4 regions of the Pseudomonas sp. E102 genome follow, and region 3 is predicted to be linked to each of the others. Evidence: predicted binding sites of a transcription regulator. Region 3 holds the regulator's gene; each other region holds the start of a gene.
The links. Region 3 encodes sigma-54, which starts transcription at its own class of promoters, with help from an activator protein. Its sites were predicted from a motif close to ANTGGCATNNANNTTGCTNT; they were not measured.
Positions count from the first base shown of each region.

Region 1: DOCECA_RS04145 (flagellar basal body rod protein FlgF) is a predicted target of sigma-54. The motif match lies at 6,044-6,063, and genes of this name have one in related genera.
Region 2: flhA (flagellar biosynthesis protein FlhA) is a predicted target of sigma-54. The motif match lies at 1,150-1,169, and genes of this name have one in related genera.
Region 4: glnK (P-II family nitrogen regulator) is a predicted target of sigma-54. The motif match lies at 1,853-1,872, and genes of this name have one in related genera.

Region 1 covers NZ_CP084025.1:860,829-868,570, forward strand. Annotated here, with positions in the region: gene DOCECA_RS04115 (TrkH family potassium uptake protein) at 1-487, opposite strand, end outside; gene DOCECA_RS04120 (NAD(P)H nitroreductase) at 642-1,205, shown strand; gene DOCECA_RS04125 (amino acid aminotransferase) at 1,399-2,592, opposite strand; gene DOCECA_RS04130 (4a-hydroxytetrahydrobiopterin dehydratase) at 2,592-2,948, opposite strand; gene phhA (phenylalanine 4-monooxygenase) at 3,048-3,833, opposite strand; gene DOCECA_RS04140 (sigma-54-dependent transcriptional regulator) at 4,219-5,781, shown strand; gene DOCECA_RS04145 (flagellar basal body rod protein FlgF) at 6,118-6,855, shown strand; gene flgG (flagellar basal-body rod protein FlgG) at 6,905-7,690, shown strand.
Region 2 covers NZ_CP084025.1:912,736-920,477, forward strand. Annotated here, with positions in the region: gene flhB (flagellar biosynthesis protein FlhB) at 1-997, shown strand, start outside; gene flhA (flagellar biosynthesis protein FlhA) at 1,228-3,357, shown strand; gene flhF (flagellar biosynthesis protein FlhF) at 3,369-4,718, shown strand; gene fleN (flagellar synthesis regulator FleN) at 4,835-5,665, shown strand; gene fliA (RNA polymerase sigma factor FliA) at 5,662-6,405, shown strand; gene DOCECA_RS04380 (chemotaxis response regulator CheY) at 6,573-6,944, shown strand; gene DOCECA_RS04385 (protein phosphatase CheZ) at 6,963-7,742, shown strand, end outside.
Region 3 covers NZ_CP084025.1:3,948,622-3,956,363, reverse strand. Annotated here, with positions in the region: gene tldD (metalloprotease TldD) at 1-173, shown strand, start outside; gene yjgA (ribosome biogenesis factor YjgA) at 218-742, opposite strand; gene pmbA (metalloprotease PmbA) at 896-2,242, shown strand; gene DOCECA_RS18125 (HPr family phosphocarrier protein) at 2,461-2,736, opposite strand; gene rapZ (RNase adapter RapZ) at 2,752-3,609, opposite strand; gene ptsN (PTS IIA-like nitrogen regulatory protein PtsN) at 3,612-4,076, opposite strand; gene hpf (ribosome hibernation-promoting factor, HPF/YfiA family) at 4,089-4,397, opposite strand; gene DOCECA_RS18105 (RNA polymerase factor sigma-54) at 4,473-5,969, opposite strand; gene lptB (LPS export ABC transporter ATP-binding protein) at 6,164-6,889, opposite strand; gene lptA (lipopolysaccharide transport periplasmic protein LptA) at 6,889-7,437, opposite strand; gene lptC (LPS export ABC transporter periplasmic protein LptC) at 7,424-7,742, opposite strand, start outside.
Region 4 covers NZ_CP084025.1:5,170,257-5,177,998, forward strand. Annotated here, with positions in the region: gene DOCECA_RS23260 (YifB family Mg chelatase-like AAA ATPase) at 1-1,142, opposite strand, end outside; gene DOCECA_RS23265 (accessory factor UbiK family protein) at 1,400-1,660, opposite strand; gene glnK (P-II family nitrogen regulator) at 2,074-2,412, shown strand; gene DOCECA_RS23275 (ammonium transporter) at 2,446-3,780, shown strand; gene DOCECA_RS23280 (secondary thiamine-phosphate synthase enzyme YjbQ) at 3,994-4,419, shown strand; gene sutA (transcriptional regulator SutA) at 4,521-4,844, shown strand; gene DOCECA_RS23290 (HAD family hydrolase) at 4,959-5,663, opposite strand; gene xerC (tyrosine recombinase XerC) at 5,660-6,559, opposite strand; gene DOCECA_RS23300 (DUF484 family protein) at 6,562-7,284, opposite strand; gene dapF (diaminopimelate epimerase) at 7,298-7,742, opposite strand, start outside.

The DNA of each region.
Region 1 (7,742 bases), 2.7 Mb from region 3:
ACAGCCGCATGCCGCCGATGCGCAACAGCGGCAGGATCGCCACGGCCATGCCGATAAAGCCGATGCCGCCAAGCCAGTGCAACAGCGATCGCCACATCAGGATTCCGGGCGACATCGTGTCCAGGCCGCTCAACACCGTCGCGCCGGTGGCGGTAATGCCTGACATGCTTTCGAAGAACGAATCGGTGTAGCTGATGTGCTGGGTCAACAGGAAGGGGAGCGCGGCAAACACACACACCACCAACCAACTGCTGACGGTCAAAAGGTACATGTCCCGGGGCCGAAGATGGACGTGCTCGGGGCGTCCGGGAAGAATCAGTGCCAGGCCGGCGACAAAAGTAATCATGCTTGACCAGAGGAACGATGGCAGGTCGCCGGTGCGCTCGTAGACCAGCAACGTGGCCATCGGCACGACCATGAAGATCGCCAGGGTGATCAGGAAGATGCCGATGATGAAACCAATGATCCGCAGGGTCGGCAACGCCATGAAGTCCGCTCGGTCTGAAAGAGGAAAGGGCGCCATTCTACCTGCGACAAGCGGCGTGTAAACCGGCGTCCGGCGTTGCCTGTCTCTGAATTCGGGCTAACGGATTGACGGAACAGCCACTAGAATAGCCGAACATTTTTCCAGGAGGTCGCCGATGCAGGCTTTAGATGCTTTGCTCAACCGTGTTTCCGTGCCACGCCTGGTTGACCCGGCGCCCACGCCGCAACAGCGCGAAGTCATGTTCGCGGCCGCGATGCGCGCGCCCGACCATGGCCAGTTGCGCCCGTGGCGGTTCCTGACGGTGGAGGGGCAGGCACGCCATCGCATGGGCGAGCTGTTGGCCGAAGCAGCGCGCTTCAATGATCCGCTGGTGCCCGAAGCCGTCGTGGAGAAAGCCCTCAACGGCCCGCTACGGGCGCCGCTGGTGGTGGTAGTGATTGCGCGGTTGCAAGACCATTTCAAGATTCCAAAGCCTGAACAATTGCTGGCGGCAGGCTGCGCGGCACACGGCATTCTGCTGGCCGCTTATGCACAAGGGATAGGCGGCGTGTGGCGTACGGGTGAGTTGGCTTACTCGCCGCATGTGGCCCGGGGCCTGGGGCTTGAAGACGGCGAGGAGGTGATTGGTTTCCTTTACCTTGGCACGCCGCAGAAAGAGGCGCGCACGGCACCACAGGAAGATATCGGGCGGTTTGTTCGGGCCTGGACGGGGGAATAACTTCTCAAGGGCGGCGGATGACTCGAGGCTGTTTGGATCCATCGTGGCGAGGGAGCTTGCTCCCGCTGGGCGGCGAAGCCGCCCCAAAGTGTCGAGCAGAGACAGCCTGACAATCTTAAGCTTCTACTTTAGGGCTGCTGCGCAGCCCAGCGGGAGCAAGCTCCCTCGCCACGAGACCAGCGGCGACAGAAAGCTACCTGCAAACATCCGCAATCGCCACCGCCAGCGCATCCAGGCGCGTCGCATCGATGCCGGCCACGTTGGCCCGGCCGGTGCCGACCATATAGACGCTGTGGCGCTCGCGCAGCTGCTTGACCTGTCCCGGTGTCAGGCCGGTGTAGGAAAACATCCCGCGTTGCACGCCGATATGGGCAAAGCGCTCACGCAAGCCATGGGGTTCGAGCGCTTCCAGCAGGCCGCTGCGCAGTTGCGCGATGCGCAGGCGCATGGCTTCCACTTCGTCGGCCCACAGGCCCCTGAGTTCCGGATTGCCGAGGATCGTCGCCACCACCGCCGCGCCATGATCCGGCGGCGTCGACCAAAGGTTGCGGGCGATGTTGGCCAGTTGGCTGCGAATGTCGACCAGTTTGTCGGCATCGCGGGCGCAGACAATCAGCGCACCGGTGCGGTCGCGGTAAAGGCCAAAATTCTTCGAGCAGGAACTGGTGACCAGCACCTCGGGCAACGCTTCGGCAAACAACCGCACGGCCCAGGCGTCCTGCTCCAGCCCGTCGCCGAAGCCCTGATAAGCGAAATCGATCAACGGCAGCAGGCCACGGCTGCGCACCACTTCCAACACCTGGCGCCATTGCTCGTGAGACAGGTCGAAGCCGGTCGGGTTGTGGCAGCACGCGTGCAGCAACACCACATCGCCTTTTGGCACCTGGCCCAGGTTGGCGAGCATTGCCTCGAAATCCAGGCGGTTGTCGGCGCCCACGTAGGGGTAATGACTGGCCTTGACGCCCGCGGCGGCGAAGATGGTTTCGTGGATCGGCCAGGTCGGGTTGCTCAACCAGACACCACGGCCCGGCAGGCACTGGGCGATGAAGTCGGCGCTCAAGCGCAGGGCGCCGGTGCCGCCTGGGGTCTGGGTGGCACCGGCGCGTTTGCCGGCGATCAACGGTGAATCGGCGCCCAGCACCAGCGCATTCATCAATTGGCCGAACGCGGCGTCGCCATGACCGCCGATGTAAGTCTTGGTGGACTGGCGATCCACCAGCCACTGCTCGGCCTGTTTCACTGACTGAAGAATCGGCGTCAGACCCTGGGCGTCCTTGTAGACACCAACGCCCAGGTCGAACTTGCCAGGGTTGCTGTCCGCCCCGTAGGCCTCCATCAGGCCCAGGATCGGGTCGCCGGGCACGCGGCCGATGGCATCGAAATGCATTACTTGCGGCCCTCGGCGGTCTTGGCCACTTCGTCGGTGCGAGCGGCCATGATGAAGTCGTTGCGGTGCAGGCCCTTGATCGAATGGCTCCACCAGGTGACGGTGACTTTGCCCCACTCGGTGAGCAGGCCCGGGTGATGACCTTCGGCCTCGGAGATCTCGCCGACGGCGTTGGTGAACGCTAGGGCGTGCTTGAAATTCTTGAACAGGAAAACCTTTTCCAGCTGCATCACGCCGTCGCGCACTTCGATGTTCCAGTCGGGAATCTGCTTGATCAGTACTGGAAGTTCTTCGTCGCTGACCTGTGGGGCATCGGCGCGGCAGGCTTCGCAATGGGCTTGGTTCAAAGTGGTCATGGTGGGTTCCCGGATCGGATATTTGGAAAACGTCGATGCAGCCACGCTAAAGCAAAGTCGCGAGGCGCAACAGACTCAATTGGAATCAAAACCAGCGGTTCACGCGGCTTTCGGTGGAAATTTCGGTGCGTGCAGGCCCAGTTCCCGCCCGCGCTTGACCATTCCCATGATGTCTTCGTGGGCCAGATCGAACAGGCGCTTGAGCTCGGGCAGCACGAAGTACACGGGTTGCAGGATGTCGATGCGGTAAGGCGTGCGCATGGCTTCCAGCGGATCGAAGGCCTGGTGCTCCGGCTCGTCTGACAGGCAGTACACGGTTTCCTTGGGCGACGAGAGAATGCCGCCGCCGTAGATGCGCCGGCCTTGCGGCGTCTGCACCAGGCCGAATTCGATGGTCATCCAATACAGACGCGCCAGGTAGACGCGTTCTTCCTTGGAGGCCTGTAGGCCGAGTTTGCCGTAGGTGTGGGTAAATTCAGCAAACCAGGGATTGGTCAGCAGAGGGCAGTGACCAAAGATCTCGTGGAAAATGTCCGGCTCTTGCAAGTAGTCCAGTTCTTCACGGGTACGAATAAAGGTCGCCACCGGAAACTGCTTGCTGGCGAGCAACTCGAAAAAGGTCTGGAAAGGGATTAGCGCGGGCACCCGGGCGACCTGCCAGCCCGTGGTCTCGCCCAGCACTTTGTTGACTTCCTCCAGCTGCGGGATGCGGTCATGGGGCAACCCCAGCTTGTCGATACCGTCCAGGTACTCCTGGCACGCACGGCCTTCGATGACTTTCAGCTGGCGGGTGATCAGCGTGTTCCACACTGCGTGTTCTTCAGCGGTGTAGTGGATAAAACCTTGCGCATCGGGCTCGCGGGCCACGTATTGCGTCTGCTTCATGCTGCTCTCCTGCTGATATCCCTCAAGGGGAAGATTTGTTTGTTGTTATCTCCAGCGATGCATAAGGGATAACCCAAACCAGGGGCAGGCGCAGCAGGGCTAGCTGGCCGAACAACCGCCAGTCATGCATAAAGTGTAAAGTTTACGTTACGTATTCTGGCGAGTCTCGGTGTTGCAGGTATTTTCGGCTGGGAAAGGTCCTCAAACTGTCACATAATCTTGACGGCTATTTGCGCCGCAGCGCAGAAAACTGTGGCGAGGAGCTAGCTCCCGCTGGGCTGCGCAGCAGCCCCAAAAAAACAGGGCCGCTTCGCGCCCCAGCGGGAGCAAGCTCCCTCGCCACAATGAATCAAACAAACCTTAAGTGAACAGCATCGGGCCTCTCATGCGTATCAAAGTCCATTGCCAGAACCGCATCGGCATCCTGCGGGACATTCTCAATCTGCTGGTGGAATACGGCATCAACGTCGCCCGGGGCGAGGTCGGTGGCGAGCATGGCAATGCGATCTACCTGCACTGCCCGAACCTGATCAACATCCAGTTCCAGGCGTTGCGTCCGAAGTTCGAAGGCATCGCCGGGGTGTTCGGCGTCAAGCGCGTAGGGCTGATGCCGAGCGAGCGTCGGCACATGGAGCTCAATGCCTTGCTTGGCGCCTTGGAGTTTCCGGTGTTGTCCATCGACATGGGCGGCTCCATCGTCGCGGCCAACCGGGCGGCGGCGCAGTTGCTCGGGGTGCGGGTCGACGAGGTGCCGGGGATTCCCTTGTCCCGCTACGCCGAGGACTTCGACCTGCCGGAACTGGTGCGCGCCAACCAATCGCGGATCAATGGCCTGCGGGTCAAGGTCAAGGGCGATGTGTTCCTGGCGGACATCGCGCCGCTCCAATCGGAGCACGACGACAGCGAGGCGATGGCCGGCGCGGTGCTGACCTTGCACCGCGCCGACCGGGTGGGCGAGCGCATCTATAACGTGCGCAAGCAGGAACTGCGCGGCTTCGACAGTATTTTCCAGAGTTCGAAGGTAATGGCGGCGGTGGTCCGCGAGGCCCGGCGCATGGCGCCGCTGGACGCGCCGCTATTGATAGAAGGCGAAACCGGAACCGGCAAGGAATTGCTGGCCCGTGCCTGTCACCTGGCAAGCCCACGGGGGCAATCGCCGTTGATGGCGCTCAACTGCGCCGGATTACCGGAGTCCATGGCCGAGACTGAACTGTTCGGCTACGGGCCCGGCGCCTTCGAAGGGGCGCGGGCCGAAGGCAAGCTCGGGCTGCTGGAGCTGACGGCGGGCGGTACGCTGTTTCTCGACGGTGTCGGAGAAATGAGTCCGCGCTTGCAAGTGAAATTGCTGCGTTTCCTACAGGACGGTTGCTTCCGCCGCGTAGGCAGTGACGAAGAGGTCTACCTGGATGTCAGGGTGATCTGCGCGACCCAGGTCGATTTGTCCGAACTCTGTGCCCGGGGAGAATTCCGTCAAGATTTGTACCATCGCCTGAATGTGCTTTCTCTGCACATCCCGCCGCTGCGCGAATGCCTCGACGGGCTGGCCCCGCTGGTCGAGCATTTCCTCGACCAGGCCAGTCGCCAGATTGGCTGCCCACTGCCAAGACTGGCCCCAGCGGCGATGGACCGGCTCAGTCATTACCACTGGCCAGGCAATGTCCGGCAACTGGAAAACGTGCTGTTCCAGGCCGTTTCCCTATGCGACGGCGGGAAGGTCAAGGCCGAACACATTCGCCTGCCGGACTACGGCGTGCGCCAACCCCTCGGTGACTTTTCCCTCGACGGAGGGCTGGACGAGATCGTCGGCCGTTTCGAGAAGGCCGTGCTCGAGCGCCTGTATTCCGAACACCCGAGCAGCCGGCAACTGGGCAAGCGGCTGGGGGTTTCCCATACGACGATTGCCAATAAGTTGCGTGAGTATGAGGTGGGCAAAGAACCCGGCATGTGATGATAGACGCTTCGTGGCGAGGGAGCTGCTCCCGCTCGGTTGCGTAGCAATCGCCAAAAGTGTGGGGCCGCTACGCCCGAGGCGTCGGACCGGCCCAGCGGGAGCAAGCTCCCTCGCCACGGGGCGTCTATTTGATCAGGTTAGGCGGACACTTGCCGTAAGCGGCACGACACCGCCGGTTTTTCGTCTTCGATACGTTTCCATAATCCCTTTCAATTCCGCCAAGCCCTTTATTTACCGGCCCCACCAGCGTCAGAAATAAGTTGGTCTGCAATTTGCTTAAGGCTGTGCAACACAGCAGTGGGCGGCAAACGTCCGGCATGCAGAGGAACGACAGTGGACAAGTACCTTTATGTGGCAATGACCGGCGCCAGCCAGAACGCACTGGCGCAACGGGCCCATGCCAACAACCTGGCGAACATCTCCACCAATGGTTTTCAGAAAGACCTGGAGCAGGCACGTTCGATGCCGGTGTTCGGCGACAGCTTTCCGGCGCGGGCGTTTGCCATGTCCGAGCGGCCTGCCACTGACTTCACCCCGGGAGCACTGGTTGAAACCGGTCGCGACCTGGACGTGGCGGTCAGCGGGCCGGGCTGGATGGCCGTGCAGAATCCCGACGGCGGTGAAAGCTACGTGCGTACCGGCAGCCTCAACGTTGACGCCCTGGGTGTGCTGCGGGCCGGCAACGGCATGCCGGTAATGGGCAATGGCGGTCCGATCGCCGTGCCACCAGAGCAGAAAATCGAAATCGGCCAGGACGGCACCATCAGCATTCGCGCCATGGGCGAAGGCCCGCGGGTGATGGCTGAGGTGGACCGAATCAAACTGGTCAACCCTGACCTCAAGAACATGACCAAGGGCCTCGACGGCTCGATCCGTACCAAGGACGGCCAGCCCGCGCCCATCGATGCCAACGTACAACTGGTGTCGGGCTTCCAGGAAGCGAGCAACGTCAATGCCGTGGATGAAATGACTTCGGTGCTGGCCCTGGCCAAGCAGTTTGAGCTTCACGTCAAGATGATGAACACCGCCAAAGAAGGCGATGAGGCCATGGCTCGGGTCTTGCAGATCTAATCACTAATTACAGCGCTGCGCCGAAAAACAGGCGTGAGAGGAGAATCGAATGCTTCCGGCTCTTTGGGTTGCCAAAACAGGTCTGTCCGCCCAGGACACAAACCTGTCCACCATTTCCAACAACCTGGCGAACGTCTCGACCACGGGTTTCAAACGTGATCGCGCCGAGTTCCAGGACCTGCTCTACCAGGTAAAACGCCAGCCAGGCGCCCAGTCGACCCAGGACAGCGAATTGCCGTCGGGCCTGCAAGTGGGTACCGGTGTGCGCATCGTCGGCACGCAGAAAAACTTCAACGCCGGCAGCCTGCAGACCACCGAGCAGCCGCTGGACATGGCCATCGACGGTCGCGGTTTCTTCCAGATCCTGCAGCCGGACGGCACCACGTCCTACACCCGTGACGGTACCTTCCACCTCGATTCCAATGGCCAGATCGTCAACGCCAGTGGTTTCGCCCTGGAACCGGCCATCATCATCCCGAACGATGCCCAGACCTTCACCGTGGGCCGCGACGGCACCGTGTCCATCACCGTGGCGGGCAACCCGGCCTCCCAGGTGATCGGCAACCTGCAGACCGCCGATTTCATTAACCCGGCCGGCCTGCAAGCGGTGGGTAACAACCTGTTCATGGAAACCGCTGCCAGCGGCGCGCCACAAGTCGGCACGCCTGGCCTGAACGGCTTCGGCACCACGCTGCAGAACACCCTGGAAACGTCGAACGTGAGCACCGTTGAGGAGATGGTCAACATGATCACCACCCAGCGCGCCTACGAGATGAACTCCAAAGTCATCTCCACCGCCGACCAGATGCTCTCGTTCGTCACGCAGAACCTGTAATCGCGTCGCAACATTCGTCATCACGTAGACAGGGCGGCTCCAGGGTCGCCTG
Region 2 (7,742 bases), 2.7 Mb from region 3:
GCTGATTTACGGTGGCGGACTGGCGTTGGATCTGCTGGAAATCATGCGGTTGAATTTTTCCTTGCCTCGCGAGGTATTGCTCACGCCGGGCGCTATGACGCAGTACCTGTTGCATTCGGGCAAGATCGCGATGCTTGCAATGCAACCGGTGCTCATTTTTCTGCTGTTGGCGGCTTTCATCGGCCCGATTTCCCTGGGCGGATGGCTGTTCGCCGCCGGTAGCCTGGCACCGAAGTTCAGCCGGATGAATCCGGCCGCCGGTATCAAGCGCATGTTTTCCACCACGGCGTTGATGGAACTGCTCAAGGCTTTCGGAAAATTTCTCCTGGTGTTGTTCGTCGCGCTGGCGGTGTTGCAGGCCGATATCGACGATCTGCTGCGCATTGCCCATGAGCCGCTGGAGCAAGCCATCATCCATAGCGTGCAGTTGGTCGGCTGGAGCACCTTGTGGATGGCTTGCGGGCTGATCCTCATCGCCGCCATCGACGTGCCGATCCAGCTCTACCAGAGCAAGCAGAAATTGATGATGACCAAGCAGGAGGTGCGCGACGAGTACAAGGACTCGGAGGGCAAGCCGGAGGTCAAGCAGCGGATCCGCCAGTTGCAGCGCGAGGTTTCCCAGCGGCGGATGATGGCGGCGATTCCCGACGCCGACGTGGTCATCACCAACCCGACTCACTATGCCGTCGCGCTCAAGTACGATCCCGACAAGGGCAATGCGCCGGTCCTGCTGGCCAAGGGCAGCGATTTCCTGGCGTTGAAGATTCGCGAGATCGCCGTCGCCAACGAAGTGATGCTGCTCGAATCTCCGGCATTGGCGCGGTCGATCTACTACTCCACCGAGCTTGACCAGGAAATCCCGGGAGGCTTGTACCTCGCCGTCGCCCAGGTGCTGGCCTACGTCTACCAGATCCGCCAGCACCGCGCCGGCAAGGCCAAGCGGCCAGAACCGCTCAAGGACCTGCCCATCCCGCCGGATTTGCGCCGCGATTCCTGAACCAAGGTGCCAAAGCCCCTGTGGGAGCGAGCTTGCTCGCGATAGCGGTCTTCCAGTCAACGCTCGCACAAACTGACCCTCCGCCATCGCGAGCAAGCTCGCTCCCACAGGTCGGCATCCCTTGAAAGCCTCTATTTCAACCTCCCGCGAAAGTTGGAAAGCTTCTTGCAATACCCCGCCTGCGCCCCTTCCGGGCGTCAAAAGTTTGCTTCCAGGAACGGGGAATATTGGTGGATCGCTCTCAGTTACTCAGCACCGCTCGCAGCAACGTCGTAGACCTCAGCAGGGGCAATCTGGGCGTGCCGCTGTTGCTGCTGGTCCTGCTCGCCATGATGATGCTGCCGGTACCGCCGTTCCTGCTGGACGTGTTCTTCACGTTCAACCTCGCCTTGTCGATCGTGGTGCTGCTGGTGTGCGTATACGCCCTGCGCCCATTGGACTTCGCCGTCTTCCCGACCATCCTGCTGGTGGCGACGCTGTTGCGCCTGGCGCTGAACGTGGCGTCCACCCGGGTGGTGATGATTCACGGTCACGAGGGGCACCAGGCCGCCGGTAAGGTGATCCAGGCCTTCGGCGAAGTGGTGATCGGCGGCAACTACGTGGTCGGTATCGTGGTCTTTGCCATCTTGATGATCATTAACTTCGTCGTGGTGACCAAGGGCGCCGGGCGGATTTCCGAGGTGAGCGCGCGTTTCACCCTCGACGCGATGCCTGGAAAGCAGATGGCGATCGACGCTGACCTCAATGCCGGCTTGATCGATCAGAGCCAGGCCAAGCTGCGCCGTCTCGAAGTAGCCCAGGAAGCCGAGTTCTACGGGTCCATGGACGGTGCAAGTAAGTTTGTCCGCGGTGACGCCATCGCCGGCCTGCTGATCCTGTTCATCAACCTGATTGGCGGCATGGCCGTCGGTATCTTCCAGCACGGCATGGCTTTCGGCGACGCCGGCAAGGTCTACGCGTTGCTGACCATCGGTGACGGTTTGGTGGCGCAATTGCCATCACTGTTGTTATCCACAGCGGCGGCGATCATGGTGACCCGTGCTTCGGGCTCCGAAGACATGGGCAAGCAGATCAATCGCCAGATGTTCGCGTCGCCCAAGGCCCTGGCCGTGGCGGCCGGCCTGATGGCGGTGATGGGTCTCGTGCCGGGAATGCCGCACTTTTCTTTCCTGAGCATGGCGGCCTTGGCCGCGGGTGGCGCGTACCTGTTCTGGAAGAAGCAGAACGTGCAGAAGGTCCAGGCGCTGGAAGAGGTCAAGCGCCAGCAGGAACTGCTGCCGTCGCCAGCGCGTGCCATGGAAACCAAGGAATTGGGTTGGGATGACGTGACGCCGATCGACATGATCGGCCTGGAAGTCGGCTACCGCTTGATTCCATTGGTCGATCGCAACCAGGGCGGTCAGTTGCTGGCGCGGATCAAGGGCGTGCGCAAGAAGCTGTCCCAGGATCTGGGCTTCCTCATGCCCACCGTCCACATTCGCGACAACCTCGACCTGGCGCCGAGCGCCTATCGCCTGACGCTCATGGGCGTGATCCTGGCGGAAGCCGAGATCTACCCGGACCGCGAGCTGGCGATCAACCCAGGGCAGGTCTACGGTTCGCTCAACGGCATTACCGCCAAGGATCCGGCTTTCGGCCTGGAAGCGGTGTGGATCGAAATCAGCCAGCGGGCCCAGGCCCAGTCCCTCGGTTATACCGTGGTGGACGCCAGCACGGTCGTGGCGACCCACTTGAACCAGATTCTCTACAAGCATTCCAGCGAGCTGATCGGTCACGAAGAAGTCCAGCAACTGCTGCAAGTACTGGCCAAAGGCTCGCCGAAACTGGCTGAAGAATTGGTGCCGGGCGTGGTTTCGTTGTCCCAATTGCTCAAGGTGTTGCAGGCGCTGCTGGCCGAACAGGTTCCGGTGCGCGACATACGCAGCATTGCCGAAGCGATCGCCAACAACGCTTCGAAGAGTCAAGATACCGCCGCTCTGGTGGCTGCGGTGCGGGTCGGCGTATCCCGCGCAATCGTCCAAAGCATTGTAGGCACTGAGTCTGAGCTGCCTGTGATCACTCTGGAACCAAGGTTGGAACAGATATTGCTCAATAGTCTGCAGAAGGCAGGACAAGGCTCGGAAGAGGGTGTTCTGCTGGAGCCAAGCATGGCCGAGAAGCTGCAGCGTTCGCTGATCGAAGCAGCCCAGCGGCAAGAGATGCAAGGCCAACCGGTGATCCTGCTGGTGGCCGGTCCGATTCGCGCGATGCTTTCGCGGTTCGGGCGCCTCGCGGTCCCGGGGCTGCATGTGCTGGCGTACCAGGAAATACCGGACAACAAGCAAGTGACCATCGTTGCGACAGTAGGGCCCAACGGCTGAGGTAGTGGTTTATGCAAGTGAAGCGTTTTTTCGCCGCCGATATGCGTCAGGCCATGAAACTGGTTCGTGACGAGCTGGGCGCTGAAGCAGCCATCATCGGCAACCGTCGTATCGCCGGCGGTGTCGAGCTGACGGCGGCCCTGGACTACAAATTGTCGGCGCTGGCCCCTCGCGTTCCGAACATGGAGCTCGAGGACGAGCTGCGCAAGACTCAGTCGCGCATCGCCAGCGCCCAGGCCGAGTTGAGCCTGCGCAGCAGCGAAGGCTCGGCCAGCGCGGGCACCAATCGTCAATTGTTCGCCGGCCAGCCACTGACCGCAGGCCTGCCGCTGACCGCTGCCGAACCGCTGATCGAGCCGACGCCGGCCGAACCGCGTCGTCCGGCACCGGTACCCGTTGCCGCAGCCGCGGGCGTTGATCCCCGTGCCCTGGACTCGATGCGCTTCGAACTCAACAGCCTGCGCGAGCTGATGGAAGTCCAGCTCGGCTCGCTGGCCTGGAACCAACTGCAAGGCAGCCGTCCGGCCCAGGCCAACCTGTGGCGTCGCCTGCAACGCATTGGCCTGTCCGGCCCGCTGGCGCGCGACCTGCTGGCATTGATCAGCGACATCGACGAGCCTCGCCAGGCCTGGCGCATGCTGCTTGCGCACCTGGCGCGGATGATCGCCACGCCGGAAGTCGAGCCACTGGAAGAGGGCGGAGTAATCGCCATGGTCGGCCCGGCCGGCATGGGCAAGACCACCACTCTGGCCAAGCTCGCGGCCCGTTATGTACTCAAGTACGGCGCCCAGAGTATCGCCCTGGTGAGCATGGACAGTTTCCGCATCGGTGCCCAGGAGCAACTCAAGACCTTGGGCCGGATCCTCAATGTGTCGGTGACCCATGTGGATCCGGGCCAGTCCCTGGCCCAGGCGCTGGAACCGCTGATGCGCAAGCGCGTCGTACTGATCGACACCGCCGGCCTGCAAGCCAGCGATCCGGCCCTGCGCATGCAGCTGGAAAGCCTGGCCGGGCGTGGCATCAAGTCAAAAAATTATCTCGTGTTGGCAACCACCAGCCAGAAACAGGTTCTAACCGCCGCATACCACAGTTACAAACGCTGCGGGCTGGCCGGCTGCATCCTGACTAAGCTGGACGAAACGGCAAGCCTGGGCGAGGTGTTGAGCCTGGCGATCGGTCATGAACTACCGGTGGCCTACCTGACCGACGGGCCGCGGATCCCGGATGATTTGCATCTGCCGCGCCGTCATCAACTGGTCAGTCGTGCCGTGAGTGTGCAAATGCAGGAAGAACCCAGCGAAGAAGCCATGGCTGACATGTTCGCTGATATCTACCACAGCCCGACCAAGCAGGTTGGCTGAGGTATTCATGAATATTTTTTGTACCTACATCGATGGTCTGCCATGCATTGTTCCGTATGTGAACGCGCAGCCAGTAATGTGGCCTCCGTCTAAGTAAGACAAGGTAAAGAACGAACATGGGCAGCATGCATCCCGTACAGGTGATCGCGGTGACCGGCGGCAAAGGTGGCGTCGGGAAGACTAACGTGTCAGTGAACTTGTCCCTGGCTCTGGCAGAGCTTGGCCGACGGGTCATGCTGCTGGACGCCGACCTGGGCCTGGCGAACGTCGACGTGCTGCTGGGGCTCACACCCAAGCGCACGCTGGCGGACGTGATCGAAGGGCGCTGTGAATTGCGCGACGTGCTGTTGCAAGGCCCCGGCGGGATTCGCATCGTGCCGGCCGCCTCCGGCACCCAGAGCATGGTTCACCTGACCCCGGCGCAGCACGCCGGCCTGATCCAGGCCTTCAGCGACATCGGTGACAACCTCGATGTGCTGGTGATCGACACGGCAGCCGGTATCGGTGACTCGGTGGTCAGTTTCGTGCGCGCCGCCCAGGAAGTGTTGCTGGTGGTCTGCGACGAACCGACGTCGATCACCGACGCCTACGCGCTGATCAAACTGCTTAACCGCGACTATGGCATGAACCGCTTTCGCGTCCTGGCCAACATGGCCCAAAGCCCACAGGAAGGACGCAACCTGTTCGCCAAGTTGACCAAGGTCACGGATCGCTTCCTGGACGTCGCCCTGCAATACGTCGGCGCAGTGCCTTACGACGAAAGCGTACGCAAGGCTGTCCAGAAGCAACGTGCCGTTTATGAAGCTTTTCCTCGTTCCAAATGCGCCCTGGCGTTCAAGGCGATCGCCCAGAAGGTCGACACCTGGCCGCTGCCGGCCAACCCACGTGGGCATCTGGAATTTTTCGTCGAGCGTCTCGTGCAACAAACAGCAGGGCCCGTGTTATGACAGCCAGCGGTTACAACCATCTCTACAAAAAATCGGCACGGGACGCCCAGTACGAATTGATCGAGCGTTACGCGCCACTGGTCAAGCGCATCGCCTACCACTTGCTGGCGCGTTTGCCGGCCAGTGTCCAGGTCGAGGACTTGATCCAGGCGGGCATGATCGGCCTGCTCGAAGTGTCGAACAAATACGACGCGAGCAAGGGCGCCAGTTTCGAGACATACGCCGGTATCCGTATCCGCGGGGCGATGCTCGATGAGGTCCGCAAGGGCGACTGGGCGCCGCGTTCGGTGCATCGCAACACCCGCATGGTCAGCGACGCGATTCGTGCGATTGAAGCGAAAACCGGGCGAGACGCTAAAGATCACGAGGTTGCGGCCGAACTCCAGTTGAGTCTCGATGATTATTACGGGATTTTGAACGATACCTTGGGCAGTCGCCTGTTCAGTTTCGACGACCTGTTGCAGGACGGCGAACACGAAGGGCTGCACGAGGACGGCGCGAGTGCTCACATGGAGCCGTCGCGCGACCTGGAAGATGAACGTTTCCAGAGCGCCCTGGCGGATGCGATTGCCAATTTGCCGGAGCGTGAGCGACTGGTCTTGGCGCTGTACTACGACGAAGAGCTGAACCTCAAGGAAATCGGTGAAGTCCTGGGGGTAAGCGAATCGCGGGTCAGCCAGTTACATAGCCAGTGCGCGGCCCGCTTGCGGGGGCGTTTGGGGGAGTGGCGAGCGCGCTGACGAGCAGTGTGGGGACGCTGCGAGCGGGGCTGGCATGGCGTATGCCGGGCCAGTCTCCATCCGTTGTGCTCCATACCGTTGTCGAGTGTTGTGCCGGATTGATTGAAATGGCGCGTCTAGGTGCTGGGCGCGTTTAAGACTGCTTGGAGGTCGAATTGGACAAGAACATGAAAATCCTCATCGTTGATGACTTCTCAACGATGCGGCGGATCATAAAAAACCTGTTGCGTGACCTCGGGTTCACCAACACGGTCGAGGCCGACGATGGCACAACCGCCATTCCGGTCCTCAACAGCGGGAGCATCGACTTTCTGGTGACTGACTGGAACATGCCTGGCATGACCGGTATCGACTTGCTGCGCCACGTGCGCGCCGACGAAAAACTCAAGCACCTCCCGGTGCTGATGGTCACTGCCGAAGCCAAGCGCGAGCAGATCATCGAAGCGGCCCAGGCCGGTGTGAACGGCTATGTGGTCAAACCCTTCACGGCCCAGGCGTTGAAAGAGAAGATCGAAAAAATCTTCGAACGCATCGGTTAACGGCGCCACGGGGGAGCTATGGACAACGAATCTTCAATGGGCGATTTCGAATCGACCCTGAAAAAACATGCCCGCGAACTGGTAGACAGCCTTGAAAAGGGCCGCTTCGGCGATGCGGTTCAAATGATTCATGAGCTCAACCAGACCCGTGATCGCGGTCTGTACCAGGAAGTCGGCAAGCTCACCCGTGAACTGCACAGCGCGATCGTCAATTTCCAGATCGATCCGAACATGCCGCAGGCCGAGGAAGTCTCGCAGATCACCGACGCCACCGAGCGCCTGGGTTATGTGGTCAAGCTGACCGAAGCCGCAGCGAACCGCACCATGGACCTGGTGGAAAGCGCAACGCCCCTGGTCAACGGCCTGAGCGAGGAAGCCCAGGCGTTGAGCACCGATTGGGGACGGTTCATGCGTCGCGAAGTCGGCGCCGAGGAGTTCCGGGAGCTGGCCCGTCGGGTTGACGGTTTCCTGGCGCGCAGCAGCGCCGAGAATCGCGCCGTGGCCAGCAACCTCAACGACATTCTGCTGGCCCAGGACTATCAAGACCTGACCGGCCAGGTGATCAAGCGTGTGACCCAGCTGGTCACCGAAGTGGAAAGCAACCTGCTCAAACTGGTGCTGATGGCTAGCCAGGTCGACCGCTTTGCAGGTATCGAACACGACCGTGAAGCGATGCTTGCCGAAAAAGATCCACAAAAACATCTCTCTCAGGGTGAAGGTCCGCAGATTCATGCCGATAAAAGAGAAGACGTTGTGTCCGGTCAGGACGATGTGGACGATTTGCTGTCCAGCCTTGGA
Region 3 (7,742 bases):
CCCTGATCGGCAACGGGCCGGAGGCGATGAGCAAAGTGTCGATGGTCGGTAATGACCTGTCGCTGGACAGTGGCGTGGGCACGTGTGGCAAAGACGGCCAGTCGGTGCCGGTGGGTGTCGGCCAGCCGACCTTGAAGATCGATGCGATCACCGTGGGTGGCACGGGCGCATGACGGAGCCTTGGGTGGAGTGCAAGGCCTCCACCCAAGGACGAGACTCAGCGCAGGCCGCGTTGAGTCTCGTCCAGCTCACGGATGTATTTGAAGATTTTACGGCTCGAGGCCGGCGGCTTGTTGTGCGCCAGTTCGTGCTGGGCCTGACGGATCAGGGAGCGCAATTGCTGGCGATCGGCCTCCGGGTAGTCGATGACGAATTTTTCCAAGGTGCCGTCATCGCCAGCGATCAAGCGATCACGCCAGCGTTCCAGGTTGTGGAAGCGCTCGTTGTACTGCCGGGTGGAGGCATCGAGCTGGTCGAGCAAAACCAGGATCGCGTCAGTGTCCTGGTCGCGCATCAGTTTGCCGATGAACTGCAGGTGCCGTTTACGCGCGATATTCGCGGTGTGCTTGGGCGCATCGGCCAGGGCCCGGCGCAAGGCGTCGGTCAATGGCAGTTTGGCCAGCAAGTCAGGCTTGAGTGTTGTGAGGCGCTCGCCGAGGTCAACCAGAGCATGCAGCTCGCGTTTGACCTGGGATTTGCTTTTTTCACCCTCGTAGAGGGAGTCGTCGTAAGAATCAACCATGGTGGCAGTCCGCAAAGAAACGCCGCCATGATAACCAGTCGGGGGCCGCTTGTCCGGCCCGGTCGCTAGAAGGCCAAGGGTTTGTACGAAAAACAGCGCAGGCAGTTTGCGTGCAAACCCGATACCGAAAGCAGAATTTGAGTGGAGAACACCATGAGTGCAGTTCAGAGCGTCGGTCCGCAGGCATTGCCGGCACTGCAGGAGCAAGTCGAGCAGATTCTCGCCGAGGCCAAGCGACAAGGTGCCAGCGCCTGTGAGGTGGCGGTATCGCTGGAGCAGGGATTGTCGACTTCGGTGCGCCAGCGCGAAGTGGAAACCGTTGAGTTCAATCGGGATCAGGGTTTCGGCATTACCTTGTACGTAGGCCAGCGCAAGGGATCGGCCAGCACTTCGGCCAGCGGGCCCGACGCCATTCGCGAAACGGTGGCCGCGGCGCTGGCGATCGCCAAGCACACGTCCGAGGATGACGCCTCGGGGTTGGCCGATGCCGCCCTTATGTGCAAGGAACTGAAGGATTTCGATCTGTTCCACGCCTGGGACATCACGCCCGAGCAAGCCATCGAACAGGCGCTGCGCTGTGAGGCGGCGGCATTCGATGCCGACCGCCGGATCAAGAATGCCGACGGTACGACGCTCAATACGCACCAGGGTTGCCGGGTTTATGGCAACAGCCATGGCTTTATCGGCGGTTACGCTTCGACCCGTCACAGCCTCAGTTGTGTGATGATCGCCGAGGCGGACGGGCAGATGCAGCGCGACTACTGGTATGACGTCAGTCGCCAGGGCACGTTGCTGGCGGACCCGGTGAGCATCGGCCAGAAAGCCGCACAACGGGTAGCCAGCCGCTTGGGCGCGCGGCCGGTGCCGACCTGTGAGGTGCCGGTGTTGTTTTCTGCCGAGCTGGCCGGTGGTCTGTTTGGCAGCTTCCTGTCGGCGGTGTCTGGCGGCAACTTGTACCGCAAGTCGTCGTTCCTGGAAGGCGCGCTGGGGCAGAAGCTGTTCCCGGAGTGGATGACCATTGACGAGCGTCCGCACCTGATGCAGGCCATGGGCAGCTCGGCATTCGACGGCGATGGCCTGGCCACTTACGCCAAGCCGTTCGTGGAAAACGGCGAGCTGGTGTCCTACATCCTTGGTACCTATTCGGGCCGCAAACTCGGCATGCCGAGCACCGCCAACGCTGGCGGTGTGCATAACCTTTTCGTTACCCATGGCGAAGAAGACCAGGCGGCATTGCTTCGGCGCATGGGCCGGGGGCTGTTGGTAACGGAGTTGATGGGCCATGGGCTGAACATGGTGACCGGGGATTATTCCCGTGGCGCGGCGGGTTTCTGGGTCGAGAATGGCGAGATCCAGTTCCCGGTTCAGGAAGTCACCATCGCCGGAAACATGCGTGACATGTTCAAGCAGATCGTGGCGGTGGGGAATGATTTGGAGCTGCGCAGCAACATCCGCACGGGCTCGGTGTTGATCGAGCGGATGACCGTGGCGGGTAGCTGATACTCAAGGCCACAAAAAAAGGCGCGTCATTCATGTGGATGACGCGCCTTTTTTGTGTCGATTAGAGCTCATGGCAAGTCCGTTTTTGTGGCGAGGGAGCTTGTTCCGCTGAGCCGCGAAGCGGCCCCAACATCTTGCGGCCGCTGCGCACTGGAGCGCCAGCCCGGCCGAGCGGGAGCAAGCTCCCTCGCGACGAAATGGCCTTGGGTCCGGAGGAGTTATTCCCCCTCGTCGAAATAGTTGTTGATCAGCGCCACCAAGGCATCCATCGCCTCCTGGGCCTGTTCGCCCTCGGTGCTCAAGTGGATCTTGGTGCCCTTGCCAGCGGCGAGCATCATCATCGCCATGATGCTTTTACCATCGACGGTACTCTCAGGCGTGCGCCCGACCCGGATCGTGGTCTCAGGAAACTGACCCGCCACACCTACGAATTTCGCCGACGCTCGGGCATGCAAACCCAGCTTGTTGATGATTTCAATTTCACGAGCAGGCATCGCGGTGTGAATCCTTTAGCTGAGGTCGCGGTGGCGAACCTGGACGTTCTTCAGGGATTGTTGCAGGAGCTGACCCAGGCGTTCGGTCAGGTAGACGGAGCGGTGATGGCCACCCGTACAGCCAATGGCGATCGTGACGTAGGCGCGGTTGCTAGCGGCAAAGCGGGGCAGCCATTTGAGCAGGTAGCTGGAAATGTCCTGGTACATCTCTTCGACATCCGGCTGGGCGGCCAAGTAGTCGATTACCGGTTGGTCCAGCCCGGACTGCTCGCGCAGTTCCGGTTTCCAATAAGGGTTGGGTAAACAGCGGACATCGAACACCAGGTCGGCATCTACCGGCATTCCGCGTTTGAAACCGAACGATTCGACGAGAAAGGCCGTACCCGGTTCTGGCTGGTTCAGCAGGCGCAACTTGAGGGTGTCGCGCAGTTGATACAGGTTCAGGTTCGTGGTGTTGAGCTTGAGGTCCGCCAGGTCCGCGATGGGCCCGAGCAGTTGGCTTTCGTCATGGATCGCTTCGGCCAGGGAGCGGCTCGCATTGCTCAGTGGATGGCGCCGGCGAGTTTCGGAGAAACGCTTGAGCAAGGTTTCTTCGTCGGCATCCAGGTAGAGCACATCGCATTGGATATGGCGGCTGCGCACTTCCTCGAGCAGTTCGGGGAAGCGCGACAAGTGGCTGGGCAGGTTACGGGCATCGACCGACACGGCGACCAGCGGTTGCGCCAGTTCGGTGTGGATCAGGGCGCGCTCGGCCAACTCCGGAAGCAGGCCTGCCGGCAAGTTGTCGATGCAGTAGTAGCCGCTGTCCTCAAGCACATTGAGGGCGGTACTTTTACCGGAGCCGGAGCGGCCACTGACGATGATCATGCGCATGTTTAATGACCGTTCTGCTCGTCCAGGACAACCTGATACAAAGCGTCGTTACTCGTTGCGCTGCGCAGTCTTTCGCGCACTTCCTTGCGGTCCAGCATGCTGGCGATCTGGCGCAGCAGCTCAAGGTGCGCATCGGTCGCCGCTTCCGGAACCAGCAATACGAACAGCAGGTCGACCGGGGCGCCGTCGATGGCGTCGAAATCTATGGGCGCTTCAAGGTGCAGTAGCGCGCTGATCGGCGACGTACAGCCTTTGAGGCGGCAATGTGGAATGGCGATGCCGTTGCCAAAACCGGTGGAGCCTAGTTTTTCACGGGCGATAAGGGCCTCGAAGACGTCCTGCATTTCCAGATCCGGCACTTCGCGGTGGATCAGGTTGGCAATTTGTTCGAGGGCTTTCTTCTTACTGCCACCCGGCGCGTTCACCTGGGAACGGCCGGGGGTCAGGATGGTTTCTAGTCGGATCATGGATTGGGGGGGTTAACGACCGGTTGCGCCCTGGAGGAGGCTCTGGGTCTTTTCCTTATGCTTTTTGAGTTGGCGATCCAGCTTGTCGGTCAGCAGGTCAATCGCGGCATACATGTCATCATGCTCCGCATTGGCAACCACTTCTCCGCCGGGAATATGCAGTGTGGCTTCGATCTTCTGCTTCAGCTTTTCGACGTTCAGAATGACTTGCACGTTGGTGATCTTGTCGAAATGCCTCTCCAATCGGTCGAGTTTTTCGCCGATGTAGGTGCGCAGGGGTTCGGTCACTTCCAGTTGGTGTCCACTGATGTTGACTTGCATACAGCTTCTCCTTCGTTGCCAGTGCATAAAGCGGCAGGCTGGGTGCCTGCCACTGGAACGCTGTGGCGTGGCCTGTTACATCAACCGCTTGCGTTCGCTCGAAGGTGCGATCCCCAGGGATTCGCGGTATTTGGCGACGGTACGGCGGGCCACCTGAATGCCTTGTGCCTCCAGTAAACCAGCGATCTTGCTGTCACTCAACGGCTTTTTCTGATTTTCCGCAGCGACCAGTTTTTTGATGATCGCGCGGATGGCCGTGGACGAGCATTCGCCGCCTTCGGAGGTGCTGACGTGGCTGGAGAAAAAGTATTTCAATTCATAGATGCCCCGAGGGGTATGCATGAATTTCTGGGTGGTCACCCGTGAAATCGTCGATTCGTGCATGCCCACCGCCTCGGCAATGTCATGCAGGACCAACGGCTTCATCGCTTCGTCGCCATATTCCAGGAAGCCGCGCTGATGCTCGACGATCTGGGTGGCGACTTTCATCAGGGTTTCGTTGCGGCTCTGCAGGCTCTTGATGAACCAGCGCGCTTCCTGCAACTGGTTGCGCATGAAGGTGTTGTCGGCGCTGGTATCGGCGCGTTTGACGAAACCTGCGTACTGGGCGTTGACGCGCAGCTTGGGCATCGACTCCTGGTTGAGCTCCACCAGCCAGCGATCGTTGTGCTTGCGCACGATTACGTCGGGGACGACGTATTCGGGCTCGGTGGATTCGATCTGTGAGCCAGGACGCGGGTTGAGGCTTTGCACCAGCTCGATGACCTGGCGCAGTTCATCTTCCTTGAGCTTCATGCGACGCATCAGTTGGCTGTAGTCGCGTCCGCCCAAAAGGTCGATGTAATCGGTCACCAGGCGCTTGGCTTCGGCCAGCCACGGGGTTTTGGCGGGCAATTGGCGCAGCTGCAGCAACAGGCATTCGCCCAGGTTGCGAGCACCGATGCCGGCGGGTTCGAACTGCTGGATGCGATGCAAGACGGCTTCGATCTCGTCCAGCTCGATGTCGAGCTCGGGGTCGAAGGCTTCGAGGATTTCTTCCAGCGTCTCGTCCAGGTAACCCTGGTTGTTGATGCAATCGATCAGGGTCACGGCGATCAGGCGATCGGTATCGGACATCGGCGCCAGGTTCAGTTGCCAGAGCAGATGACTCTGCAAGCTCTCGCCGGCGGACGTGCGGGTAGTGAAATCCCATTCGTCGTCATCGCCGCTCGGCAGGCTGCTGGCGCTGGTCTGATAGACGTCTTCCCAAGCCGTGTCCACGGGCAGGTCGTTGGGAATGCGCTCGTTCCATTCGCCATCCTCAAGGTTGTCCACCGTGGGGGCGGCTTCCTGTTGGTAGGTTGGTTCCTGGATTTCCGGGGTGGTTTTCTGCTCGACATTGTCGGCCAGTGGATCGGTGTTGTCGAAGTCGTCGCCCTCTTCCTGGCGTTCGAGCATCGGATTGGATTCCAGGGCCTCTTGGATTTCCTGTTGCAGGTCCAGGGTCGACAATTGGAGCAGGCGGATGGCCTGTTGCAGCTGCGGTGTCATCGTCAGCTGCTGGCCCATTCTCAAGACTAGCGATGGTTTCATGGCAGGGGCTTAACACCTTATTTGCCGGCGCACATGCGCCATCCACTACAGGGCGCCGGAGCGCCAAACTTAAGCAAATTATATGCCTGAAACTGAAGTGTTTGCCTAGGGGGCGTCTTCAATTAATTGAGAGTGCCCACGGGTCGTCATCGGACATTCGGCGCCACCCAGGCCTTCGCCTGAGGCTTCGTGGCTTAAAGGCGGAACTCGTGGCCCAGATACACTTCCTTGACCAGCTCGTTGGCCAGGATGGTGGCCGAGTCGCCCTCGGCGATCAACTGGCCGTCGTTGACGATATAGGCGGTCTCGCAGATGTCCAGTGTCTCGCGCACGTTGTGGTCGGTGATCAGCACGCCGATCCCCTTGGCCTTGAGATGATGGATGATCTGCTTGATGTCGCCCACCGAAATCGGGTCTACGCCGGCGAAGGGTTCGTCGAGCAGAATGAATTTCGGCGCGGTAGCCAGGGCGCGGGCAATTTCCACGCGACGACGTTCGCCGCCGGACAGGCTCATGCCCAGGTTGTCGCGAATGTGGCTGATATGGAATTCCTGCAGCAGGCTCTCCAATTCCTGGCGGCGGCCGGCCTTGTCGAGCTCCTTGCGGGTCTCGAGGATGGCCATGATGTTGTCGGCCACCGACAGTTTGCGGAAGATCGACGCTTCTTGCGGCAGATAACCGATACCGGCCTTCGCCCGGCCGTGCATCGGCTGGTGGCTGACATCCAGGTCGTCGATCAGTACGCGGCCCTGGTCGGCCTGAACCAGCCCGACGATCATGTAGAAACAGGTTGTCTTGCCCGCGCCGTTGGGGCCGAGCAAGCCAACGATCTGGCCGCTGTCGATGGACAGGCTGACATCGCGCACAACCTGGCGGCTCTTGTAGCTCTTGGCCAGGTGCTGGGCTTTCAGAGTTGCCATTACTGCGCCTTCTGCTCGTCGGTTTTCTTTTTCGGCTGGATCACCATGTCGATCCGCGGACGCTGTTCGGTCACCTTGCTGCCAGTGGCACGGCCGGCGCTGGCCAGCTTCTTGACCGTGTCGTAGACGATCTTCTCGCCTTGGGTCACGTTGTTGTCCTTGTCGACGACCTTGGCGCGGTCGATCAATACAACGCGGTCCTGGGCGGCGTGATACTGGATGGTGACCCCGTAACCCTGCACAGGCTTGGTGTCGCCTGCGGTCTGCAACTGTTCGAAGTACGCCAGGTTGCCCACGGATGTCACTACGTCGATGTCGCCGGACTGGGTGCGGGTGATGGTGACGGTATTGCCGGTCACCTTCATCGAGCCCTGGGTAATGATCACGTCACCCTTATAGGTGGCGACACCGTTCTTGTCGTCCAGTTGCGCGTCGTCGGCCTGGATGCGGATAGGCTGGTCGCGGTCGTTGGGAAGGGCCCAGGCGCTCGCGCTTCCCAGTGCAGCGCCCAGACTGAGCAAAATAGGGAGGGTTTTAGCGAGCTTCATACTGTCCTCTTACTTTCGATAGCAGGTGTATCCTGCTTTCCTTCAAATACGCCTTCATTCCCACGCCGGTCGACACGCCGCCAGCGCCGTCGATTCTAACGGGTTGCTCGGTCTGCGCATATTCTCGCTGCGGGAAGACCGTCATGCGACTGCTGGTGATGATGGTCGTACGGTTCTTTTCATCGGTCCGTGCGATGCGCACCGAGTCGATCAGTTCGACTTCGGTGCCGCCGGGATTGACCTCGGCCCGTTCGCTCTGCACGTGCCATGGAAATTCGGTACCCCGGAACATGTTCAGGTCCGGT
Region 4 (7,742 bases), 1.2 Mb from region 3:
ATGCGGTCGAGCAAGGGGCCGGACAGCTTGTTGCGATAGCGCTGCACCATGTCCGGTGTGCACGAGCAGCGGCCGCTGGGCTCGCCAAGGTATCCACAGGGGCAGGGGTTCATGGCCGCTACCAACTGGAAGCGGGCCGGGAAGCGCACGCGATCGCGGGCGCGCGAAACCACGATATGCCCCGACTCCAAGGGCTCCCTCAAGACTTCCAATACCTTGCGATCAAACTCTGGAAGCTCGTCCAGGAACAGCACGCCGTGGTGGGCGAGGGTGATTTCCCCCGGTTGCGGCTTGGAGCCTCCACCCACCAGGGCAGGGCCGGACGCCGAATGGTGTGGCTGGCGGAACGGCCGTTGCGGCCAATGGCTCAAGGGCACGCAACTGGCGACCGACTGTATAGCCGCGACCTCCAGGGCCTCGCTTTCGGCCAGCGGTGGCAGCAACCCCGGCAAACGACTCGCCAGCAGCGTCTTGCCCGTACCGGGTGGGCCACTGAACAACAGATTGTGAGCTCCCGCTGCCGCGATCAGCAAGGCGCGCTTGGCTCCGGCTTGACCTTGTACTTCGCTGAGGTCGGGATAGGGTTTGCTGGCCGAGAGCAGCCCGTTGGACACAAAAGGCTCGACTGGGACGTGGCCGTTGAAATGCGCCACTGCTTCGAGCAGATGGTCCACGGCGATCACCTTCAGCCCTGACGCCAGGCAAGCTTCCTCGGCGTTGGCCCGGGGTACCAACAGCATGCGTCCAGCCTTGCGTGCCGCCAGCGCCGCGGGGAGCACGCCGCGTACCGGTCTCACGGCGCCGGACAATGCCAGTTCGCCGAGGCACTCCACGTCGTCCAGCATCAAGGTCGGCACCTGCACGCTGGCCGACAGGATTCCCAAGGCAATCGCCAGGTCGAACCGGCCTCCGTCCTTGGGGAGATCCGCTGGCGCCAGGTTCAGGGTGATGCGCCGCGCCGGGAAATTGAGCCCTGAATTGATGATCGCGCTGCGCACCCGGTCCTTGCTCTCCTTCACCGCCGCCTCCGGCAGGCCGACCATCGTCAGTGACGGCAAGCCGTTGGCCAGATGAACCTCAACGGTAACGGCAGGGGCTTCGACCCCCACTTGGGCGCGGCTGTGGACGATGGCGAGCGACATGAAGCGTTCCTTGACTGATGGAGAGCCGCATCCTGCGGCTCTTGAAGACTAGTCCGGGGAAACTGAGAGGGCGGGGCAATTGAAGGGGCAAATTTTCGCAGGATGTTGCGCAAGTGGGGGCATGAATGAACAACCGCCATTCAGGCGGTTGTTTTTCAATTGCCGTTACAGGCGGCGAGCCCCTGCCGGCGCTTTGGATGATCTGGTGGGCCTGGGACAAATCACGCGCTTAACGCCGCATCCCTGGCAAGAGGTGCTCACTCGTCCTTGGGGTCGAGTCGCGCCTCCAGCTCGGCCACCTTGGCTTCCAGGCTCTCCAGCCGTGCCCGGGTCCGGGCCAGCACGACCATCTGGCTGTCGAATTCTTCCCGGCTGACCAGGTCCAGTTTGCTGAACCCGCTTTGCAGCAGGGCCTTGAACTGGCTTTCGATTTCATTCTTGGGGAGTGGCGTGTCGCCGCTCAACAGGCGGGAGGCGTGGCCGCTCAGGGCGTCGAGGAGGTCTTTGGGCGCGAGCATGTCAGGTGTCCTGGAAACAATGGCGGGCAGTGTATCACGCAGTGTCTATAGTCAATTCGCGGCTCGGGTTGCACGCTTTTCGCGCACGGCCCCGGGCATCACCGCACCGTTGTTGTGCGTATCGCTGCGGTTCGTGGTTCGGCGCAGACCGGCGCAACGGGTAAAGGGTTGAAATCAGGGGGGTTGGGTACAGATGGCAAGCTTTCTGCTTAGTGGCTGGTGACCCATGCACTGATGCAGTCGCTGTGACGAATGCAGTGCAGCAGGCGGAGCGGGGAGTTTCGTCAGGAGTAGTCAGCTGGCACCGGTCGGGCAACTTGGGCCGACGACGCGTTACAAAGCCAGGCACTGCGCTTAGACTTGAGTCGGGTTTGTTTTCCTGGGGCAAGTCCACCAATTCGGGAGAGAGTTTCATGAAGCTAGTCACTGCCATCATCAAGCCGTTCAAGCTGGACGACGTACGCGAGTCGCTGTCCGAAATCGGCGTGCAGGGCATTACCGTTACTGAAGTCAAAGGCTTCGGTCGGCAGAAAGGCCATACCGAGCTGTATCGCGGCGCGGAATACGTGGTCGACTTCCTGCCCAAGGTGAAGATCGATGTCGCCATCGACGACAAGGATCTTGATCGGGTCATCGAGGCGATTACCAAGGCCGCCAACACCGGCAAGATTGGTGACGGAAAGATCTTCGTGGTCAATCTGGAACAGGCCATTCGCATCCGTACCGGCGAAACCGATACCGACGCTATCTAAGCCGTCAAACCCAACGCCCCAGGAGAAAACAATATGACTCTGCGTAAATTCGCAGGGCTAGGAGCCCTGTTGTCCTTCGTAATGCCTGGCCTGGCCATGGCGGAAGAAGCGGCAGCCCCAGTCCTCAACTCCGGCGACACTGCCTGGATGCTGACTGCCACGATTCTTGTCCTGTTCATGACCATCCCTGGCCTTGCGCTGTTCTACGGCGGCATGGTTCGGTCGAAAAACATTCTTTCGGTGATGATGCAGTGCTTCGCCATCACCGGTCTGATCAGCGTCCTGTGGGTCATCTACGGCTACAGCATCGCGTTCGACACCACTGGCATGGAACAGGGCGTCGTCAACTTCAATTCCTTCATCGGCGGCCTGGGCAAGGCATTCCTGGCGGGCGTCACCCCGGCCAGCCTGACCGGTCCGGCTGCATTGTTTCCAGAAGCGGTGTTCATCACCTTCCAGATGACCTTCGCCATCATCACCCCAGCGCTGATCGTCGGTGCCTTTGCCGAGCGGATGAAATTCTCCGCCATGCTGATCTTCATGGGCGTGTGGTTCACCCTGGTGTATGCGCCGATTGCGCACATGGTCTGGTCCGGCAACGGCGGCCTGATGTGGGATTGGGGCGTGCTGGACTTCGCCGGCGGCACCGTGGTGCATATCAACGCCGGTATCGCCGGTCTCGTAGCCTGTCTGGTATTGGGCAAGCGCAAAGGTTTCCCGACCACCCCAATGGCACCGCATAACCTGGGTTATACCCTGATGGGCGCGGCCATGCTGTGGGTAGGCTGGTTCGGCTTCAACGCCGGCTCCGCCGTCGCGGCCAACGGCACTGCCGGCATGGCGATGCTGGTCACCCAGATCGCCACGGCTGCCGCGGCACTGGGCTGGATGTTTGCCGAGTGGATCACCCACGGCAAGCCAAGCGCGCTGGGCATTGCCTCGGGCGTGGTGGCCGGCCTGGTTGCAATCACCCCGGCTGCCGGCACCGTGGGCCCGATGGGCGCGTTGGTCATCGGCCTGGCGGCGGGCGTGGTGTGCTTCTTCTGCGCCACCACCCTCAAGCGCAAGCTCGGCTATGACGACTCCCTGGATGCCTTCGGCGTACATGGCATCGGCGGTATCCTCGGGGCGATCCTGACCGGTGTATTCGCTGCACCGGCACTGGGTGGCTTCGGCACCGTGACCGATATCGGCGCACAAGTGTGGATTCAATTCAAAGGCGTGGGTTTCACCGTGATCTATACCGCGGTCGTGACCTTCATCATTCTCAAGGTACTGGACGCCGTCATGGGCCTGCGTGTCTCCGAGGAAGAAGAAGCCGTGGGCCTGGACTTGGCCCAGCACAACGAGCGTGGTTACAACCTGTAAGCAACGCGCAAAAAAAATGCCCGGTTCGCCGGGCATTTTTTTGTCTGGAATTTGTCATTGCTCACAAGGTTCGCCGGTTTTTTCCGACGCCTTTTGTTGTGTATACGACATGGGTTTTTCTACCGCCAAAGACTTACATCGAGGCAGGAATATTAGGCCCTTTGTTTTTTTCCAGAGCGCGCTAGAATGCGCGCCGAACGTGCGGAGATCTGTATGTGGCAACAGACGCTGATAACCCTGCGGGCGAGGCCCCGGGGCTTTCATCTGGTGACGGACGAGCTACTCGCCGGCCTGCCTGAACTCAAGGCATGTCGTGTCGGTCTGTTGCATCTGTGGCTGCAGCACACCTCGGCCTCGTTGACCATCAACGAGAACGCCGATCCGGCGGTACGTCGAGACTTCGAACGATTTTTCAATCGGCTGATCCCACAAGGAACCGTCGGCTATGAGCACAACGACGAAGGCCTGGACGACCTCCCGGCGCACTTCAAGGCCAGTGTGCTGGGATGTCAGCTCAGCCTTCCGGTGACGGCGGGACGGTTGGCGTTGGGTACCTGGCAAGGCGTTTATCTGGGCGAGCACCGAGATCATGGCGGTGCTCGTAAAGTCCTCGCCACCTTGCACGGTGAAGGGGCATGACCGCTGCTTGTCAGCGGATCTTGAATTTTTTCTGGCAGCCTTCGACAGATGGCGAAGCTGGGCTATAACTAATCTGCTTTTCGCAAGTCATGAGGTAGAACATGAGCGACGATGATCTGGAAAACGACGACCTCGAAGTAGGTGACGAAGACGAGACCGAAGAAGGCCTGGAAGCGGCGGCTGAAGATGTTGCCGACGACGAAGGTGCCGATGTTCCGGTCCCCACTGCCAAAGGCAAGGCCAAGGCAGCGGTATCAGTCGACGAGTTACCGAGCGTAGAGGCCAAGAACAAGGAGCGTGACGCGCTTGCCAAGGCCATGGAGGAATTCCTGGCCAGGGGCGGAAAGGTGCAGGAAGTGGAGGCCAACGTGGTCGCCGATCCGCCCAAGAAGCCCGACAACAAGTATGGCAGTCGCCCTATCTGAGCCTCTGTTTCTTGCTTGCTGAAAAAGCCCGCCGTCGCTGCGGGCTTTTTCATGGGCGGGATAAACTCCACGGACAGGCTCGGCCCTGTGGGAGCAAGCTCGCTCCCACAAGGTTCAGGGTTGGCTATGCCACGCCGCCAATAACCCTGGCAGTTCGGTCAGGCTGCGAATCTCCGCATCCGGTGCGTGATCGGCATCCCAGGCCTTGCCCATCGGGTTGAACCACACCGCACGCAGGCCGGCCTGCTGGGCGCCGGCGATGTCGTCGCCCGGGTGATCGCCTACATGCACGGCGGTCTGTGCCGTAGCACCGCCGCGCTGCAAGGCTTCCTCGAACAGTCTTGCGTCAGGCTTGGCGATGCCAATGTCCTCGGCGCACAGGGCAAACTTGAAATAATCCGCCAGCCCCAGGCGTCGCACGTCGGCGTTGCCGTTGGTGACGACGCCAAGTGCGAAATGATTGGCGAGGATTTCCAGGGTCGGCTGTACGTCTGGAAAGATCTCCAGTTGATGACGGGCATGCAGGAATGCTTCGAATCCTTGGTCCGCCAACTCAGAGGCTCGCCACTGGTCGTAGCCGGCATCTTGCAGCGCCCGGAACAGCACGCGCCTGCGCAACGCACTGATGCGGTGCTTGAGGTTCGGTTCTTCGCTGAGCACTTGGGCGCGGATCGCCCACAAGTGCTCCACGGGAAAATCGCCCAGGTCGGGTGCGTTGTCGGTCAGCCATTGACGTAGTACGGCTTCGGCGCTGGCGATCACCGGCGCGGTGTCCCACAGCGTGTCGTCCAGGTCGAAGGTGATGAGCTCGATGGTCATGATTCGTCGCCCTTGATGCGTTTGGCCCTGGGGTGGGCACTGTCATAGACCGTCGCCAGGTGCTGGAAATCCAGGTGGGTATAGATCTGGGTCGTCTTGATGTCCGAGTGGCCAAGCAGTTCCTGGACGGCACGCAGGTCCTGGGAAGATTCCAGCAGATGACTGGCGAACGAATGCCGGAGCATATGCGGGTGCAGGTTCTGACCGAGCTCCCGTTCGCCGGCGGCCTTGACCCGCAGCTGGATGGTACGTGGGCCCAGGCGTCGGCCTTGCAGGCTGACGAAGACCGCGTCATCGACGGGGTTGGTCAGCGCTCGTAGTGGCAACCAAAGCTCCAGGGCTTCGCGGGCCTTGCGGCCGATAGGCAGCAAGCGGGTCTTGCTGCCTTTACCGAGTACCTGAACCAGGCCGTCGGCCAAGTCCAATTGGTCCAGGTTCAGCCCCGTCAGCTCGGAAAGCCGCAGGCCTGAGGAGTAGAAGAGTTCGAGGATCGCCTGGTCCCGTCGCGCCATGAAATCATCCTCGACGGCGCCATCGAGCAATTGCAAGGCACGGTCGGTGTCGAGGGTCTTCGGCAACCGGCGTTCGCCCTTGGGGGGTGCCAGGCCTGTGGCTGGATCGTGATCGCACAGGCCCTCGCGATTGAGGTATTGATACAGGCCGCGCACCGCCGACAACAGTCGCGCCAGGCTGCGGGAGGATTGCCCTTGCTGATGCAGGCGAGCAACGAGGCTGCGCAGGCGCTGGATGTCGAGGGCCGACCAGTTGTCGATGTTTTGCTTCTGGCACCAGCCCCGCACCTTTTCGAGGTCACGACGGTAGGCCGACAGGGTGTGAGGGGACACCTGGCGCTCACTGCGCAGGTGTTCGCAGTAGGCGTCCAGTTGCCGCTCCATCATCAGCGTACCGAACGCAGCGAACCGGCAACCCGTGGCAGCACACGGCCGGTCACTTCGGCGATATAGCTCAGGAACAGCGTACCCACCGAGCTCTTGTAGTGCTGCGGATCGCGACTGGCGATGGCCAGCACGCCATGCACGCCTTGGTGGGCGATGGCGACAACGGCGGTGGAGCCGATCTGCTTGCGCTGTTCTTCGCCAAACAGGAAATCCAGCTCATGTTCGCGCAGGCTGCCACTGACGCTTTTGTTTTCGGTAAGCAGCCCGCCAATGGCCGTCTGCGCGTCCGCGTGGGTGACCCAGCGGCCCACCGGCATCGCGTTGTCGCCAAACAGGATCAGGCTGACAAAGGGCACCTGGAAATCCTGGCGCAGGCTGTCTTCGACGCTCATTACCAGGTCTTCAAGAGTACTGGCGTCCATCAGCGCGAGGATCAGCCGACGGGTCTTGTCGAAGAGCCGGTCGTTGTCCCGGGCGACGTCCATCAGGTGCGAGAGGCGATGGCGCATTTCGATGTTGCGCTCACGCAGGATCTTCATCTGGTGCTCGACCAGCGACACGGTATCGCCGCGCCGGTGGGGGATCCGCATCGTTGCAAGCAGGTCTTCATGCTCGACGAAGAAGTCCGGATGCGCCTCCAGGTAGGCGGCCACGGCCGCGGCGTCTGAGGGGCTCGAGGATTCGTCGGGCTGCGGGGCTGGAACCTTTGGCTTGTCGGTCATGGGTTTGGCTCACTCAAAGACGAACTTGTCCTTCGTATACACGTACGGCCGGGCCGGTCATCATCACCGGTTGGCCTGGACCTGCCCATTCGATGGACAGACGCCCGCCGGGCAGGTCGATCAGCAGCGGCGAATCCATCCACCCCTGGCTGATCGCGGCGACGGCGGCGGCGCAGGCGCCCGTGCCGCATGCCTGGGTTTCCCCGGCGCCACGTTCCCATACACGCAGTTGGGCGCGGTGGCGATCGATGACCTGCAAAAAGCCGACGTTGACGCGCGCCGGGAAGCGCGGATGGTTTTCGATCTTTGGTCCCAGGTCGTGTACGGCAGCGCTGTTGATGTCGTCCACGCGCAGTACGGCATGGGGGTTGCCCATGGAGATCGCCGCCAGTTCCACCGCGGTGCCGTCGACGTCCACGGTATAGCTCAGGGCTTGGGCTGGCGCTTGGAATGGGATA